Regions from separate parts of the Comamonas sp. DB36 genome, predicted to be linked through region 1. Evidence: riboswitches for the same ligand, from Rfam matches in the RefSeq annotation. Region 1 holds a riboswitch; the other holds the start of a gene.
The links. Region 1 has a riboswitch for cobalamin ahead of ACSVDO_RS11495 (TonB-dependent receptor domain-containing protein). Riboswitches for the same ligand answer to the same signal wherever they lie in the genome.

Region 2: linked by a shared signal. The riboswitch ahead of ACSVDO_RS07725 (TonB-dependent receptor domain-containing protein) and the one ahead of ACSVDO_RS11495 (TonB-dependent receptor domain-containing protein) in region 1 are both predicted to bind cobalamin.

The regions. Positions count from the first base shown of each region.
Region 1 covers NZ_CP196631.1:2,488,792-2,495,784, reverse strand. Annotated here, with positions in the region: gene aptA (omega-aminotransferase AptA) at 1-16, opposite strand, end outside; gene ACSVDO_RS11500 (ABC transporter substrate-binding protein) at 81-968, opposite strand; gene ACSVDO_RS11495 (TonB-dependent receptor domain-containing protein) at 950-2,803, opposite strand; cobalamin riboswitch at 2,866-3,096, opposite strand; gene ACSVDO_RS11490 (CopD family protein) at 3,104-3,574, opposite strand; gene sstT (serine/threonine transporter SstT) at 3,585-4,811, opposite strand; gene rlmB (23S rRNA (guanosine(2251)-2'-O)-methyltransferase RlmB) at 5,055-5,810, shown strand; gene ACSVDO_RS11475 (aldo/keto reductase) at 5,822-6,805, opposite strand; partial or broken gene ACSVDO_RS11470 (helix-turn-helix transcriptional regulator) at 6,906-6,993, opposite strand, start outside.
Region 2 covers NZ_CP196631.1:1,620,684-1,627,676, forward strand. Annotated here, with positions in the region: gene ACSVDO_RS07705 (hypothetical protein) at 1-380, shown strand, start outside; gene ACSVDO_RS07710 (YoaK family protein) at 480-1,262, opposite strand; gene ACSVDO_RS07715 (cell division protein ZapA) at 1,687-2,058, opposite strand; gene ACSVDO_RS07720 (DUF904 domain-containing protein) at 2,055-2,270, opposite strand; cobalamin riboswitch at 2,399-2,636, shown strand; gene ACSVDO_RS07725 (TonB-dependent receptor domain-containing protein) at 2,714-4,570, shown strand; gene ACSVDO_RS07730 (cobyrinic acid a,c-diamide synthase CobB) at 4,552-5,970, shown strand; gene ACSVDO_RS07735 (bifunctional adenosylcobinamide kinase/adenosylcobinamide-phosphate guanylyltransferase) at 5,967-6,536, shown strand; gene ACSVDO_RS07740 (ABC transporter substrate-binding protein) at 6,605-6,993, shown strand, end outside.

The DNA of each region.
Region 1 (6,993 bases):
TATCGGCGAAGTTCATGCGCGCTTTCAGTGGACAGTGCGGGGGCTAGCGTGCCAGCACTTGCGGTCACTGTCCAGCCGGACTAGGGCTTGTCTGAAAGCGCCAGGCAGCGCGCGAGCACGGCCGCGGCCTGGTCCAGCCTGGGGCCGGGGCGCGAGACCAGATCGACTTCGGCTGTGCTGAGCGTGCAGATACGGCCGCTGCGCACCGCATCGATGCTGCGCCAGCCCGGGCGCTGGACAAACGCGCTGGCCGGCGTTTCGGGCGTATGGATGATGATCTGCGGATTCTGGCGCACGACATATTCGGGCGACAGCCGCGGGAAGGGCCCGAGCGCGGGCGCGACGATGTTGCGCGCGCCCAGCCGGGTCAGCAATTCGCCGATGAACGAGGTGCTGCCGGCAGCATACGGCGTGGCGTCGACTTCGAAATAGACGCTGCGGCCCGCATGGGCGCGCGCCGACTGCGCGACGCGCTCGACTCCGTCCTGCAGGCGCGCGTTCAGCGCCTCGGCGCGCTGCTGCTGCAGCAAGGCGTCCAGCGTGCGCCACTGTGCGCGCATGCCCGCGATATCGTGGGCGTCGAGCGCGAGCACGGGAATGCCGAACTGCGCGAGCTGGGCCATCAGCGGCGGCGAATAGGCCAGCAGCACGACGTCGGGCCGCAGGCGCACGATGGCTTCCACCGACGGCGCGGAAGACTTGCCCAGCCGCGGCAGCGCCGCGATCTCGGGCGGGTGGTTGGAAAACGCATCGACGCCGACCAGGCGCGCGCAGGCGCCGAGCGCGCACAGCGACTCGGTGACCGAAGGCAGCAGCGACACGATGCGCTGCGGCACCCGGGCGAATTCCACCGTGCGGCCCTGGGCATCGCGCACGCCGTACGCCAGCGCGGGCGCGGTCGCAGCCAGCAGCACGCAGGCCGCGAGCAGCCAGGGCGCGAGGCGCGCGCTCAGTTTGCGGGCGCCCATTTCACGCTGACGAACAGGGTGCGGCCCGCGTTGGCATAGCCTTTGGTGGGCGCATAGTCGCGGTCGGCGACGTTGTTGACGCGTGCCAGCAGCGACCAGTCCTTGGCCAGCTGGTGCTGGGCATAGAGGTTGACCACGCCATAGCCGCCCAGGCTGGCCGAGTTCTCGGCATCGACAAAGCGTGCGCTGTAGAGCTGGGCTTCGGTGCCCAGCGTCCAACCTGCAAGCTGGGTGTCGGCCGAGAGCTTGAGCATGCGCTTGGAGCGGTAGGGCAGCAGCCTGCCGTTCTCGAGGTTCTTGGGGTTCAGGAAGTCCAGCGACAGTCCCAGGTTCATGCGGTCCAGGCGCGTCGAACTGGTCAGTGTCAGGCCCTTGAGCTCCACGCTTTCCCAGTTGCGGTAGCAGTTGCAGGCCGGCGAACTGGTGAAGTCATAGGTGATCTGGTTCTTGATCTTGTTGCGATAGGCGACGGCAGACAGCTGCTGGTTACCCGTGTTGTAGTGCAGACCGGTTTCGACATTGGCGCTGCTTTCGGGCTTGAGATCCGCCGCGGCCTGGCCCGTGAAGCGCTCGTAGAGCGTGGGCGTGCGAAAGGCCGTGCCCGCCGACACCACCCAGCGCAGGCTGTCATTGAGCTGCAGCCCATAGCCCAGGCCGCCCGTGGTCTTGCTTTGCTGCTCGCGCACGCGGTCGTGGCGCACGTTGGCGTCGAGCTGGTGCCGGCCGCTGGCATAGCGCCAGCCGGCCGACAGCGAGTTCTGCACGCGCTTGCTGTCGGTGTTCTGCGTCCAGGCGTAATCGGTGTTCAGCCGGTCTTCGCGGCGCTCCAGATCGATGTTGACGCGGCTGTCACCCAGCTTCCACTGGTTCTGCAGCAGGTAGTTGCTGCTGCGGCCGTCGTTGCCTTCGGGGGAATCGGTGAAGCGCCGGATGTCGCTGCGCGCCTGGCCCAGCTGCACCACGCTCTGGTAGGTATCGCTCCAGGCGGCCTGCCAGCGCAGCGTGCCCGAGGTGTTCTTCACGCGGTCGTAGTCGTCGAACGGCGCGGCGCTCTGGTCGTATTGCGCCTTGAGGCGGTTGTGCTGCAGGCGCGTGTCGATCTGGTGAATGCCTTGCCTGTAGCCCGCGTTCAGGCCCAGCGAGCTGTTGCTGTAGCCATCGCGGTCGGGGTTGGGTGTCCAGGGGTTGCCCGGGTTCACGTCGAAACCGTCGCTGCGCTCGTCCGCCACATGCAGGCCATAGCTCCAGCCGTTGGCGCCGCCTTGCAGTCCGGTGGAAATCTTGGAGGTGCCCTGGTTGCCCAGGCCGGCTTCGGTGTATGCACGCAGCGGGCCGTCGCCCTGGCGCGTGAAGATCTGCACCACGCCGCCCATTGCGTCCGAACCGTAGATGGCCGCGGCCGGACCGCGCAGTATCTCGATGCGGTCGATCTGCGCCAGCGGCAGCGCGGCCCACGCTGCGCCGCCCTGCAGTTCCTGACTGTTGAAGCGCACGCCGTCGACGAACACCGCCGTGTGCTGGTTGCCCATGCCGCGCAGGAACACCGAGGTGGTCTGGCCCGGGCCGCCGTTGCGCGTGATCTGCACGCCAGGCACCTGGGCCAGCAGGTCGGCGACGCCCGTGGCGCCGCTGCGCTCTATGGCCGCGCGGTCGATCACGCTCATGTCGGCGGTGACGGTGCGCAGCGGCTGGGCTTCTCGCGCAGCCGTGACCACCAGGGTGTCGAGCGCGGAGCCGGTCTGCGCCCAGGCCGGCGCGCACAGTGCCATGGCGGCAAACGCGCAGGCGTGCAGTCGCACCGCAGCGCCGGTGTTCGGTCGAAAGGAAATAGTCATGAAGGATTACCAGTTCGCGCCCGCGACCCCGCCGGCGCTTCACTCACAAGGTTGCCGCGCATGCAGCAACCGCCTTGTTGGCCGGTATCCAGACTGGTGAATCACGCACATCGCCTTCCCGGCGGCTGCGCCAGTGGCTTGTCGATGCGCGCCGGCCCGAATGTTCGGGCCGCTTCACTCACTGTTGCGGGGGCAGTACAGGCTGGAGCGATGCATTGCGCATCGCCGCCCTGTTTCCCGTTTAACGGCCCGGCAAGATTTGCCGGGCCAGCACCAACGCGGTGATTCTAATCGGCGCTGTCAAACGGACAGCCGCAGTGCCGTGACGATGGCCACGCCTATTGCGAGATTGGCCGCGACCCAGACGCGGATGCTGGCCAATGCCTTGCCGCCTGCGGGCCAGTCGGCGGCCTGCACCGCGCGGTCCAGACGCTTGAACAGCGCAAAGCGGATATGGCCGAAGATGCCGGCCATCACCAGGCCCAGCGCGGTCATGACTTTCCAGGCCAGCGGCATCTGGAACTGCAGTTCGGCCTGGTCCGCCATGTGATAGACCGAGGCGACCATGCCCGCGCCCGACAGCAGTACCACGGCCACGGTCACCAGCATGGCCGCGAAGAAGCGTTGCAGCACGTTGTGCATCAACGGCACGCGCTGCGCGGGCGCCAGCGACTGCACGGCGGGGCGCAGGAAGAAGTGGGAGAACGCCATGCCGCCCAGCCAGACGATCACGGCCAGCAGATGGATGTATTTCAGGGGGGCGAACAGCATGGGACAGGTCTCAGATCAGTGCCGCGTTCTTTCGCTCCTCGGCCTGGCAGGCCGCGGCGGTGAAGATCACGTCGGTGGAGGAATTCAGCGCGGTTTCGGCCGAGTCCTGCAGTATGCCAATGATGAAGCCGATCGCCACGACTTGCATCGACACATCGCTGGAAATGCCGAACAGGCTGCAGGCCAGCGGAATCAAGAGCAGCGAGCCGCCGGCCACGCCCGCGGCGCCGCAGGCGCAGACCGAGGCCACGACGCACAGCAGGATGGCCGTGGGAATGTCGACGACGATGCCCAGCGTGTGCGCTGCGGCGAGCGACAGCACGCTGATGGTGATGCTGGCGCCGGCCATGTTGATGGTCGCGCCCAGCGGAATCGCGATGCTGTAGGTGTCTTCGTCAAGGTTCAGACGCTTGGCCAGGGCCAGGTTGATCGGAATGTTGGCCGCCGAGCTGCGCGTGAAGAACGCCGTCACGGCGCTTTCGCGCAGGCACATCAGCACCAGCGGATAGGGGTTGCGGCGGATCTTGGCAAACACGATCAGCGGGTTGACCACCAGCGCGACAAACAGCATGCAGCCGACCAGCACCGTCAGCAGGTGGGCGTAGCCCAGCAGCGCGGCCATGCCGGCGTCGGCAAACGTTGCCGCGACCAGGCCGAAGATGCCCAGCGGCGCGCAGCGGATCACGCCCTGGATGACGAGCGTGATGGCGTTCGACAGGTCGCCCAGCAGCTTGCGCGTGCCTTCGCTCGCATGGCGCAGCGCCAGTCCCAGGCCCACGGCCCAGACCAGAATGCCGATGTAGTTCGCGCTCAGCAGGGCGTTGACCGGGTTGTCGACGGCGCTGAGCACCAGCGCCATCAACACTTCCTGCACATTGCCCGGCGGTGTGACGCCCGTGGCCGCGGTCTGCAGCACCAGCGTCGAGGGGAACAACATGCTCGCGAACACGCCGACGATGGCCGCGGCCAGTGTGCCGACGACATACAGCCACAGCACGGGGCGAATCAGCGTCGAGTCTCCGGGGCGGTGGTTGCTGATGGACGCCATCACCAGCATCAGCACCAGCACCGGGGCGACGGCCTTGAGCGCCGAGATGAACAGCTTGCCCAGCAGCCCCACACCGGGCGTGGCCGCCGGGAAAAGAAAGGCAAACGCAATGCCGGCAATCAAGGCCAGCACGATTTGCGTCACAAGGCTGGTGCGCTGCATCAGGTGCAGCAATGGCTTGAAGATCATGGAATAAAGAAGAACGAATGGGGCCGAGGGAGCAGGGCGCTGCGGCATGCCGGACGCGGCAGCACGGGCAGCCGTGCCGCGGGAGCCGGGAGTTTAAGCGCTGGGCAAAACCCCGCCGCACGGCAGGATGCTAGGCGGCATGCGGCCTGGCAGCGTAGTTAGCAACAGCATTGGCGCCGATTTGTCGCTTTCGATGCCACCGGGAATGTGCCGGGCATGGGCTTGGGTCGATAATCGAAGGCTATGTCGTCCCCCAAAGTTCTCTTCGGCTTCCACGCCGTAGGCGTGCGTCTGAAGACCGCGCCGCAATCCATCGTCGAAATCTACTACGAGGCTTCGCGCCGCGACGCCCGCATGCGCCAGTTCCTGGACCGTGCGCGTGAAGCCGGAGCGCGGCTGATCGAAGCCGACGGCGAACGCCTGGCCAAGCTTGCCGGCAGCCACGGCCACCAGGGCGTGGCCGCGCGCGTCGAGCCCACCAAGCAGATCACCTCGCTTGACGAGCTGCTCGAAAACCTCGAGGAAAGCGGCGTGAAGAACCCGCTGCTGCTGGTGCTCGACGGCGTGACCGATCCGCACAACCTCGGCGCCTGCCTGCGCGTGGCCGACGGCGCGGGCGCGCACGCGGTGATCGCTCCCAAGGATCATGCGGCCGGCATCAACGCCACCGTCGCCAAGGTCGCCAGCGGCGCAGCCGAGACCGTGCCCTATTTCATGGTGACCAATCTGGCGCGCACGCTCAATGAGCTCAAGGAGCGCAACATCTGGATCATCGGCACCAGCGGCGATGCCGACAAGAACATCTACCAGATGGACCTCAAGGGCCCGGTCGCGCTGGTGCTGGGCGCCGAAGGCGACGGCATGCGCCAGCTCACGCGCAAGACCTGCGACGAGCTGGTGAGCATTCCCATGCAGGGCGCGGTCGAAAGCCTCAACGTGTCGGTGGCCAGCGGCGTGTGCCTGTTTGAAGCCGTGCGCCAGCGGCTCGCCGCCGCCTGAAGACGGCCGTCTCAGTCGCGCGCGCCGGGCTCGGCGCTGGCGGCGTTGAGCAGCGCCAGGTCATCCGCTGACAGGCGAAGCTGCGCCGCCGCCATCAGCTGCTGGAGCTGGTCAAGCGTGCTGGCGCTGGCAATCGGCGCCGTGATTGCCGGGCGCTGCATCTGCCAGGCCAGGGCCACCTGGCCGGGCTGCGCGCCCAGGCGCTGGGCCACGCTGTCCAGCGCCTGCAGAATGCCCAGTCCGCGCGGATTCAGATAAGTGCTCACGGTCTTGGCGCCGCGCGGGCTCTTGCCGGCGTCGGCCTCGCTGCGGTATTTGCCCGTGAGAAAGCCCGCGGCCAGGGCGTAGAAATTGATCACCCCGATTTCCTGGGCAACGCACAGCGGCGCGAGTTCGCGCTCGAACACCGCGCGATCGCAGAGGTTGTACAGCGGCTGCAGGCTTTCATAGCGCGGCAGGCCCAGGCGCTCGCTGGTCAGCAGCGCCTCCTTGAAACGTGCCGCGCCGTAGTTCGATGCGCCTATCGCGCGCACCTTGCCCGCGGCGATCAGGTCGGCATAGGCGCCCAGCGTGTCGGCCAGCGGCACCTCGGCGTCGTCGTCGTGGGATTGGTAGAGGTCGATGTAGTCGGTCTGCAGGCGCTGCAGCGAAGCTTCGACTGCCGCGCGGATGTACTCGGGGCGCAGACCGACCTTGTCGTCGCCCATGTCCTTGCCGACCTTGGTGGCAAGCACCACCTGCTGGCGCCGCCCGCTGCGCTGCAGCCACTTGCCGAGGATGCGCTCGGATTCTCCGCCCGTGTGCCCGGGCACCCAGCGCGAATACACGTCGGCGGTGTCTATGAAATTGAAACCTGCATCAAGCCAGGCGTCGAGCAGCGCGAAGGATGTGGCTTCGTCCACGGTCCAGCCGAAGACATTGCCGCCAAAGCACAGCGGCGAAACCTGCAGGCCCGAGCGGCCCAGTTGTCGAAACGAAGGAGAGGAAGCATTCATCGGCGTGTCCTTTGCATTGGGGATGCTTCCATTATGCAAACACGCCTCCTGCGTATCAGCCCATGACCTCGCTGTCGTCGCTGCGCTGGCGGGTGTGGAATTCCAGGCCCAGCACGCGCGCCATTTCGCTGAGCGTGGACAGGCGCGGGTCCAGGCCGCCGCTTTCGAGGCGCTGCACCGTCATGCGC
Region 2 (6,993 bases), 870 kb from region 1:
TCGCCGAAGCTGAACTCGACTACCGCGGCGATGCCAGCGAGCGCCATCGCCACAACCTGGCCAAGGCCAAGGCGGATGCCGCCTATGACGTCGCCAAGGAAAAATGCGATGACCTGAAGGGCAACCCCAAGGATGTCTGCGTCAAGGATGCCAAGGCTGAGCATGTGAAGGCGCTGGAAGCCGCCAAGGTTGCGGATGCGCGCGCCGAGACCAACGTAGCCCCCGCCAAGAAGGCTGCCGACGTGTCGGAAGCGCGCAAGGATGCGAACCAGAACGTGCGTGAAGCCGAATACAAGGCAGCGCGTGAGCGTTGCGATGCTCTGAGCGGCGATGCCAAGGACAAGTGCGTGGCCGACGCCAAGCGCGTCCACGGCCAATAACAGGCTCCAGCAGCTCTGCGGGCCCGTATTGCGGGCCCCGGGCTGATGCACGCAAGCCGCAGTTCTCTCACGGGAACTGCGGTTTTTTTGCGCCTGAAATCAATCGCTGGCTTTCAAGAAGTCCGCGAGCCGCATGCTCGAGCGCCTGGCGTCGCGCAGGAAAGGCGGCACGGAGAGTGCGAGCAGCAGTGCCGCCAGCGGAACGACACAGAAGAAGCCGATGTGCTTGAACCCGAGTGCGCCGGCGAGGCTGCCGAGCACGAACATGCCTATGAGCCCGGCGCAGGTGCGCATGCGCGTCCAGTCGTGCCTTACCGCTTGGGCGTCGGCCAGCGCTGTGCCGGCGTGGCGTCGCCAGAAAAGCATCTTGCCCAGTTCCATGCCCAGATCGGTGAAGTTGCCCGTCATATGGGTGGTGCGCGTGCTTCCGCCCGACGTCTTGGAGCCCACGGCATTTTGCAGGCCCATCATGAAGGACAGCAGCAGCACGGTGAGCGGAACGGCAAACGGCGTGTTCCAGGCAAGCGTCGCCGCGCCCATGATGCCGAAAGGCAGCAGCATCAGCGCCTCGAGCATCAAGGGCAGGGCATAGACGCTATAGTGTTGGCGCTGGCGTCCCCAGTTGACCAGCACCGCGCACACGGCGGCGCCTGTCATGAAAGACAAGATGGCGCCCAGCGCATTGAGCAGCAGCTTGCCGTTTTCCAGCACCAGGCCGTCTGCCAATTGCGAGGCAAAACCCGTCATGTGCGAGGTGTACATGTGCAGCACCAGAAATCCGCCTGCATTGACCGCCCCCGCATTGAACGCCAGCAGCCACCCCAGGGCCAGATTGGTGGAACGTGCACGGTGGCGATTGGTGAGATGGCGAAGTCTGCGCATAGGAAGCTCCACGGACCTGTTTTTGCGAAATGCGCCCTGCGCTTGCAGCTGACCGCTTGGCGGGCCTCGACCAGCGGGCCAGCCCGCTGCCGCAACGGGGGCGAAAATGAAAAAGCCCGCATCAGCGGGCAAATTCAATTCAAAACAGCTGTGCAAGTCACTGGCGGCGGCGATGAACGCTCGCAACTTGCACAAGAAATAAGGTGTCTGCGAAACACCGGACCGGCATCCTGAACCGGGGTTCAGGGGGGCAAGGGCAGCTTGACGTTGGGTTCATCTAACGCGAGACGATCACGCTCATCAAGCGATGTACCAAGCCCGGGCTCAATGAGCATTGGTTCAAGGAAATATAAAGCCCGGCAGATTCGCAGACGCTTTCATTGTAGTGCGGATGCGCGGAGCTGGGCGCGGCCGGGCCGATTTTTTACAGTAATTGTGCGTCGGCCTCGAGCGCCTGGTCGAGGCGTTCGAGCAGGGCCACGATGCGCTGCGCGTCGGCCTGCTGCTGGATCATGGCCTGGGCCCAGGCGTCGGCGGCCGCCGGATCTTCTTCGACCTCAGCGGGCTGCTCGACAGGCTCGGGCGCGGGGGCGCGCTCGGCGGTCACGATGTCGAACGCCATGTTGAGCGCTGCCAGCACCGCCACACGCTCGCGCGAGCGCACCTTGCCCGCATCGCGGATGCGGGCCATGGTGTCGTTGACGCGGGACACGGCTTCGAGCAAGCGCTCCTCGTGGCCTTCGGGGCAGGTCAGCAGATAGCTTTGGTGCAGGATCTGGACATCAAGTTGCTTCATATGCCGGCTCCCTCGTTGCTGGGCAGGCGTTCGATCAGCGCATCGACGCGCGCACGCGCGGCGCTCAGGCGCGAGCGCAGCGAATCGCGCTCCTGGGTCAGTGCAGCGACCTGCTCGGCCAGCAGGGCATTGGTGCGCTGAAGCTCCTCGTGGCGCAACAGAAGTCGCTCCACGCGGTCGGAAATAAGGTCGAGGGGTGACTGGGCAGACATAGACTCGCTGATTGTAGAACTTGTAGCCCGGGATATGCGTAAGAAACAGTAGCGAAGGCGCTGGATGGCGCCGCAAATTCTCCGTCGTCCTACAAAACGGCAGGGCCGGCCCATGGAAAGCGGGCGCGGATACAATCACCGCCGTTGGTGCTCGTGCGCTTGGCTCCCGGGCGCGCAGTTCAACGGGAAGCAGGGAGGAGTCGCCGCGATGCGGATGTTCCGTGCCTGCGCTGCCCCCGCAACGGTCAGCGGATGAGTGTTTTTGCGATGCTCGGCTCTTCTTTACTTGCCACTGGCGCTGCGCTGGGAAGGCTTGCAAGAGTGTGCTCCGCCCAGCCCGGATACCGGCCAACGAGGTGTGGTCCGCCGTCGCCCGCGACACGGATTGCTTTGACCCATAGCTGACGGGAAGGTCGGCGCCGGGTGCCTTCACGTTGATACTCATGTTTTACCCTTCTTCCGGCGCTGCCGCGCCCTTGTGCGTGCGCCCCTGCGTTCTGGCCCTGGCCTTGTCGGCTGTTTTCCCCGGCGTGCAGGCCCAGCCGCTGGCCGAAACCCAGAGCACGACGACCGTGGTCACGGCCGCGCGCGCACCCCAGTCCGCGCAGCAGCTGCTGGCCGACATGTCCGTCATCGACCGCGCGACCATAGAGGCCAGCGGCGCGACCGGTCTGGCCGATGTGCTCGCGCGCCTGCCGGGCATCCAGATGGTGCGCAACGGCGGCCTGGGCAATACCACCAGCGTCATGCTGCGCGGCGCCGATACCGCCTATACGGCGGTCTATATCGACGGAATCCGCTTTTCCTCGCAAAGCGGCAGCGGCGGCCCGACCTGGGAAAGCATTCCGCTGGCCATGATCGATCGCATCGAAGTGCTGCGCGGCCCGGCCGCGGCCATCTACGGTTCCGACGCGATCGGCGGCGTGGTGCAGATCTTCACGCGCCGTGCCGAGCAGGCGTTCACGCCGTCGGTGTCGGTGGGCCTGGGCTCGAACGGCACGCGGCGCGCCCAGGCCGGCGTCAGCGGCGTGGGCGGCGAAGACAAGGCCTGGGACTATGCGCTGGACATCGCCGGCGAACGCAGCGACGGCTTCGATGTGCGCCCCAGCCGCAATGCCGACCGCGATGGCTACAAGAGCCTGTCGGGCGCGGCGCGGCTGGGCTGGCGCATCAATGACCAGCACCAACTGCGCGCTTCGCTGCTGGCCAGCGACATCGACGCGGGTTACGACAACAGCACCCGGCCGGGCGTCGATGACCGCAGCCTGCACCGCATGCATGCCGCGGGCATGGAGTGGAGCGCGCAGTGGAGCGAGCGCTGGAGCAGCGTGCTCGCGCTCAATGCGTCCGAGGATCGCTACGAGACCACGCCCACGGCCTATCTGAGCACCACGCAGCTGCGCGGCATGTCCTGGCAGAACCAGTGGCGCCTGGGCGCGCAGACCTTCTCGGCGACGCTGGAGCGCCGCGAAGACGCGCTGCAGAATGCGCCTGTGGATCGCGAGCGCGCGCAGAACGCGCTGGCGCTGGGCTACCAGTGGCATGCGGGCAAGCAGCATCTGCAGGCGCAGCTGCGCCACGACAGCGACAGCGAGTTCGGTGGCAAGCAAACCGGCAGCCTGGCCTACGGCTACGACCTCACGCCGCAATGGCGCGCTACGGCCGCAGCGGCCACGGCGTTTCGCGCGCCCACGCTTTACCAGCGCTTCAGCAATTACGGCACGGCCAGCCTGACGCCCGAAAACGGCCGCAACCTCGAGCTGGGTCTGCGCTACCGCGCGCAGCAAAATGAATTCTCGGCCACGGCCTATCGCAACCGCGTGAGCGACCAGGTGTCGTATCAGGCCGGCGCGCGCGGCTGCGCGAGCGCGCAGGGCTGCTACGTGAGCGTCGCCCAGGCCGAATACCAGGGCCTGACGCTGGCCGCCGCGACCCAGGCGCTGGGCGTGCGCTGGCATGGCGCGCTCGACTTCAATTCGGCCAAGGACGGCGCCACCGGCCTGTACCTCACGCGCCGCGCCAGACAGTTCGGCACGCTGGGCGCAAGCCGCCGGATCGCGGGCTGGCAATGGGGTGCCGATGTGCAGTGGAGCGCGCGCCGCTTCGACGACGCGGCCAACACCAAGGTGCTGGGCGGCTATGCGCTGTGGAATCTCTCGGCGAGCAAGACGCTCGCGCGCGACTGGAAGCTGCTCGCGCGCCTGGACAATGCGTTCGACAAACACTATGAGACCGCCGCCACCTACGCCACCGAAGGCCGGCGCTTCTTCGTGAGCCTGCAATGGACTCCCACACCTTGAATTCCGTGCGCTGCCCCGCGCTGCTGATCACCGCGCCCGCGTCGGGCCAGGGCAAGACCACGCTCACCGCCGCGCTGGCGCGGCTGCACACGCGCCAGGGCCGGCGCGTGCAGGTCTTCAAATGCGGCCCGGACTATCTCGATCCGCACTGGCACCAGCTCGCCAGCGGCGCGCCGGTCCATTCTCTGGACCTGTGGATGACGGGCGAGGCCGATGCGCGCGCGCGCCTGCACGCGGCCGCGTGCAGCGCCGACCTGATCCTGATCGAAGGCGTGATGGGCCTGTTCGACGGCAGCCCCAGCGCGGCCGATCTCGCGCGGCTGCTGGACATTCCCGTGCTCGCGGTGATAGACGCTTCGGGCATGTCGGCCACGCTGGGCGCGCTGGCCCATGGGCTGCAGCATTTCGAGCCGGGGCTGCGCTGGGCTGGCGTGCTCGCCAACCGCGTGGCGAGTGCGCGCCATGCGCAGCTGCTGCAGGCCGGCGTGCGCGCGGACAGCCTGTGGCAGGGCGCGGTGCAGCGCATCAGCGCCGATGCCAAGGCCCAGCCCGCGTCGGGCGCCGCGGCGCTGCTGCCCCAGCGCCATCTGGGCCTGGTCGCGGCGCACGAACTCACTGACGGCATGCAGCGGCTGGACGCCGCGGCCGATGCGCTGGCCGCCACGCCGCTGGGCCAGCGCAGCTGGCAGGACTGGCAGCAATGGGCGGTGGAGTTTGCGCCGCCCGCGCTGCCCGCCGCCGATCAGCCCGAAGCCCTGGGCCCGTGGCTCGCGGGCCGTGTGATTGCGGTGGCGCACGATGCGGCGTTCAGCTTTGTCTACCCCGCGAATCTTGAATGCCTGCGCGCGCTGGGCGCCGAGCTGCGCATGTTCTCGCCGCTGGCCGGTGAGCGCCTGCCCGCATGCGACGCGCTGTGGTTGCCCGGCGGCTACCCCGAGCTGCATGCCGCGCGCCTGGTCGCGAACAGCGCCCTGCAGGCCGACATCCTGGCCCATTGGCGCGCGGGCAAGGCGATCTGGGCCGAGTGCGGCGGCATGCTCGCGCTCAGCGAAGGCATTACCACCGCCGATGGCAGCTGGGCGCCGCTGTGGGGGCTGATGCCGGGCAGGGCGCAGATGCAAAAGCGCCTGGCCGGCCTGGGAATGCAGCAACTGACCACGCCCTGGGGCACGCTGCGCGGCCACACTTTCCACTACGCGCGGCTGGACAGCGCGGCGACGCCGCTGGGCCGCAGCCACCGGCCCGATGAAGCGCCGGGAGCGGACAATGGCGAGTGGCTGTACCGCCATGGCAGCCTGCACGCGAGTTTTTTCCATGCCTGGTTCGCCTCGCACCCGCGCGCCATCGCTGCGCTGCTGGGCGCGCGGGCCGACGGGCAAGACGGGGAGGTGGACGCATGACGACAGCGCGCAGCGAATTGATCCTGGGCGGGCAGAAAAGCGGCAAGTCGCGCCGCGCCGAAAACCTGGCCCAGGAATGGATTGCGCAGTCGCCCGCGCACAGTGCCTGGCTGCTGGCCACGGGCCAGGCCTATGACGCTGAAATGGCGGCGCGCATCGCGCGCCACCAGCACGACCGCGCCGCGCGCGTTCCGGGCCTGGGCACCATCGAAGTGCCGCTGGACCTGGCGTCGGCGCTGCGCGAACGCAGCCGGCCCGACTGCCTGCTGGTCATCGACTGTCTCACCATGTGGCTCACCAACTGGATGATGCCCATGAATGCCCATTTGCCTGGGGCGCAGACCTGGGCCGAGCAGGCCGATGCGTTCGTTGATGCGCTCGCGCACGCTTCCGGGCCCGTGGTGATCGTGGGCAACGAGATCGGCCTGGGCGTGATTCCTTTGGGCCGCGAAGTGCGCGCGTTTGTCGACGCGCTGGGCGTGCTCAACCAGCGCGTGGCCGCGGCCTGCAGCCACGCGACGCTCATGTGCGCCGGACTGCCGCTGGTGCTCAAGGGCGAAAAATGACAGCTCAAACTAGCTTACATGCAGTGAAGAAGATCGCGGCATCGTTCAAATCTGCAATATTGGCTGCCATGCTGCTGAGCGCCTCGCTGCCCGGCATGGCAGCGAATGCCCAGGTGTCGTCTGCGCCCGCCGCAGCGGCGATCACGCTCACCGACGCGCGCGGCAGGGCGGTGCAGCTGGCCGCGCCGCCGCAGCGCATCGTGAGCCTGCTGCCCTCGCTGGCCGAATCGGTCTGCGCGCTGGGCGCGTGCACGCGCATCGTGGGCGTGGACCGCTACACCACCTGGCCGCCCGCGCTGGCCCATCTGCCGCGCCTGGGCGGCAATCTCGAGCCGAACATCGAAGCCGTGCTGGCGCTGCGCCCGGACGTGGTGCTGATTTCGGTTGCTTCGCGCGCCATTGGGCGTCTGGAGGCGCTGGGCCTCAAGGTGATCGCGCTGGAGCCGCGCACCCATGC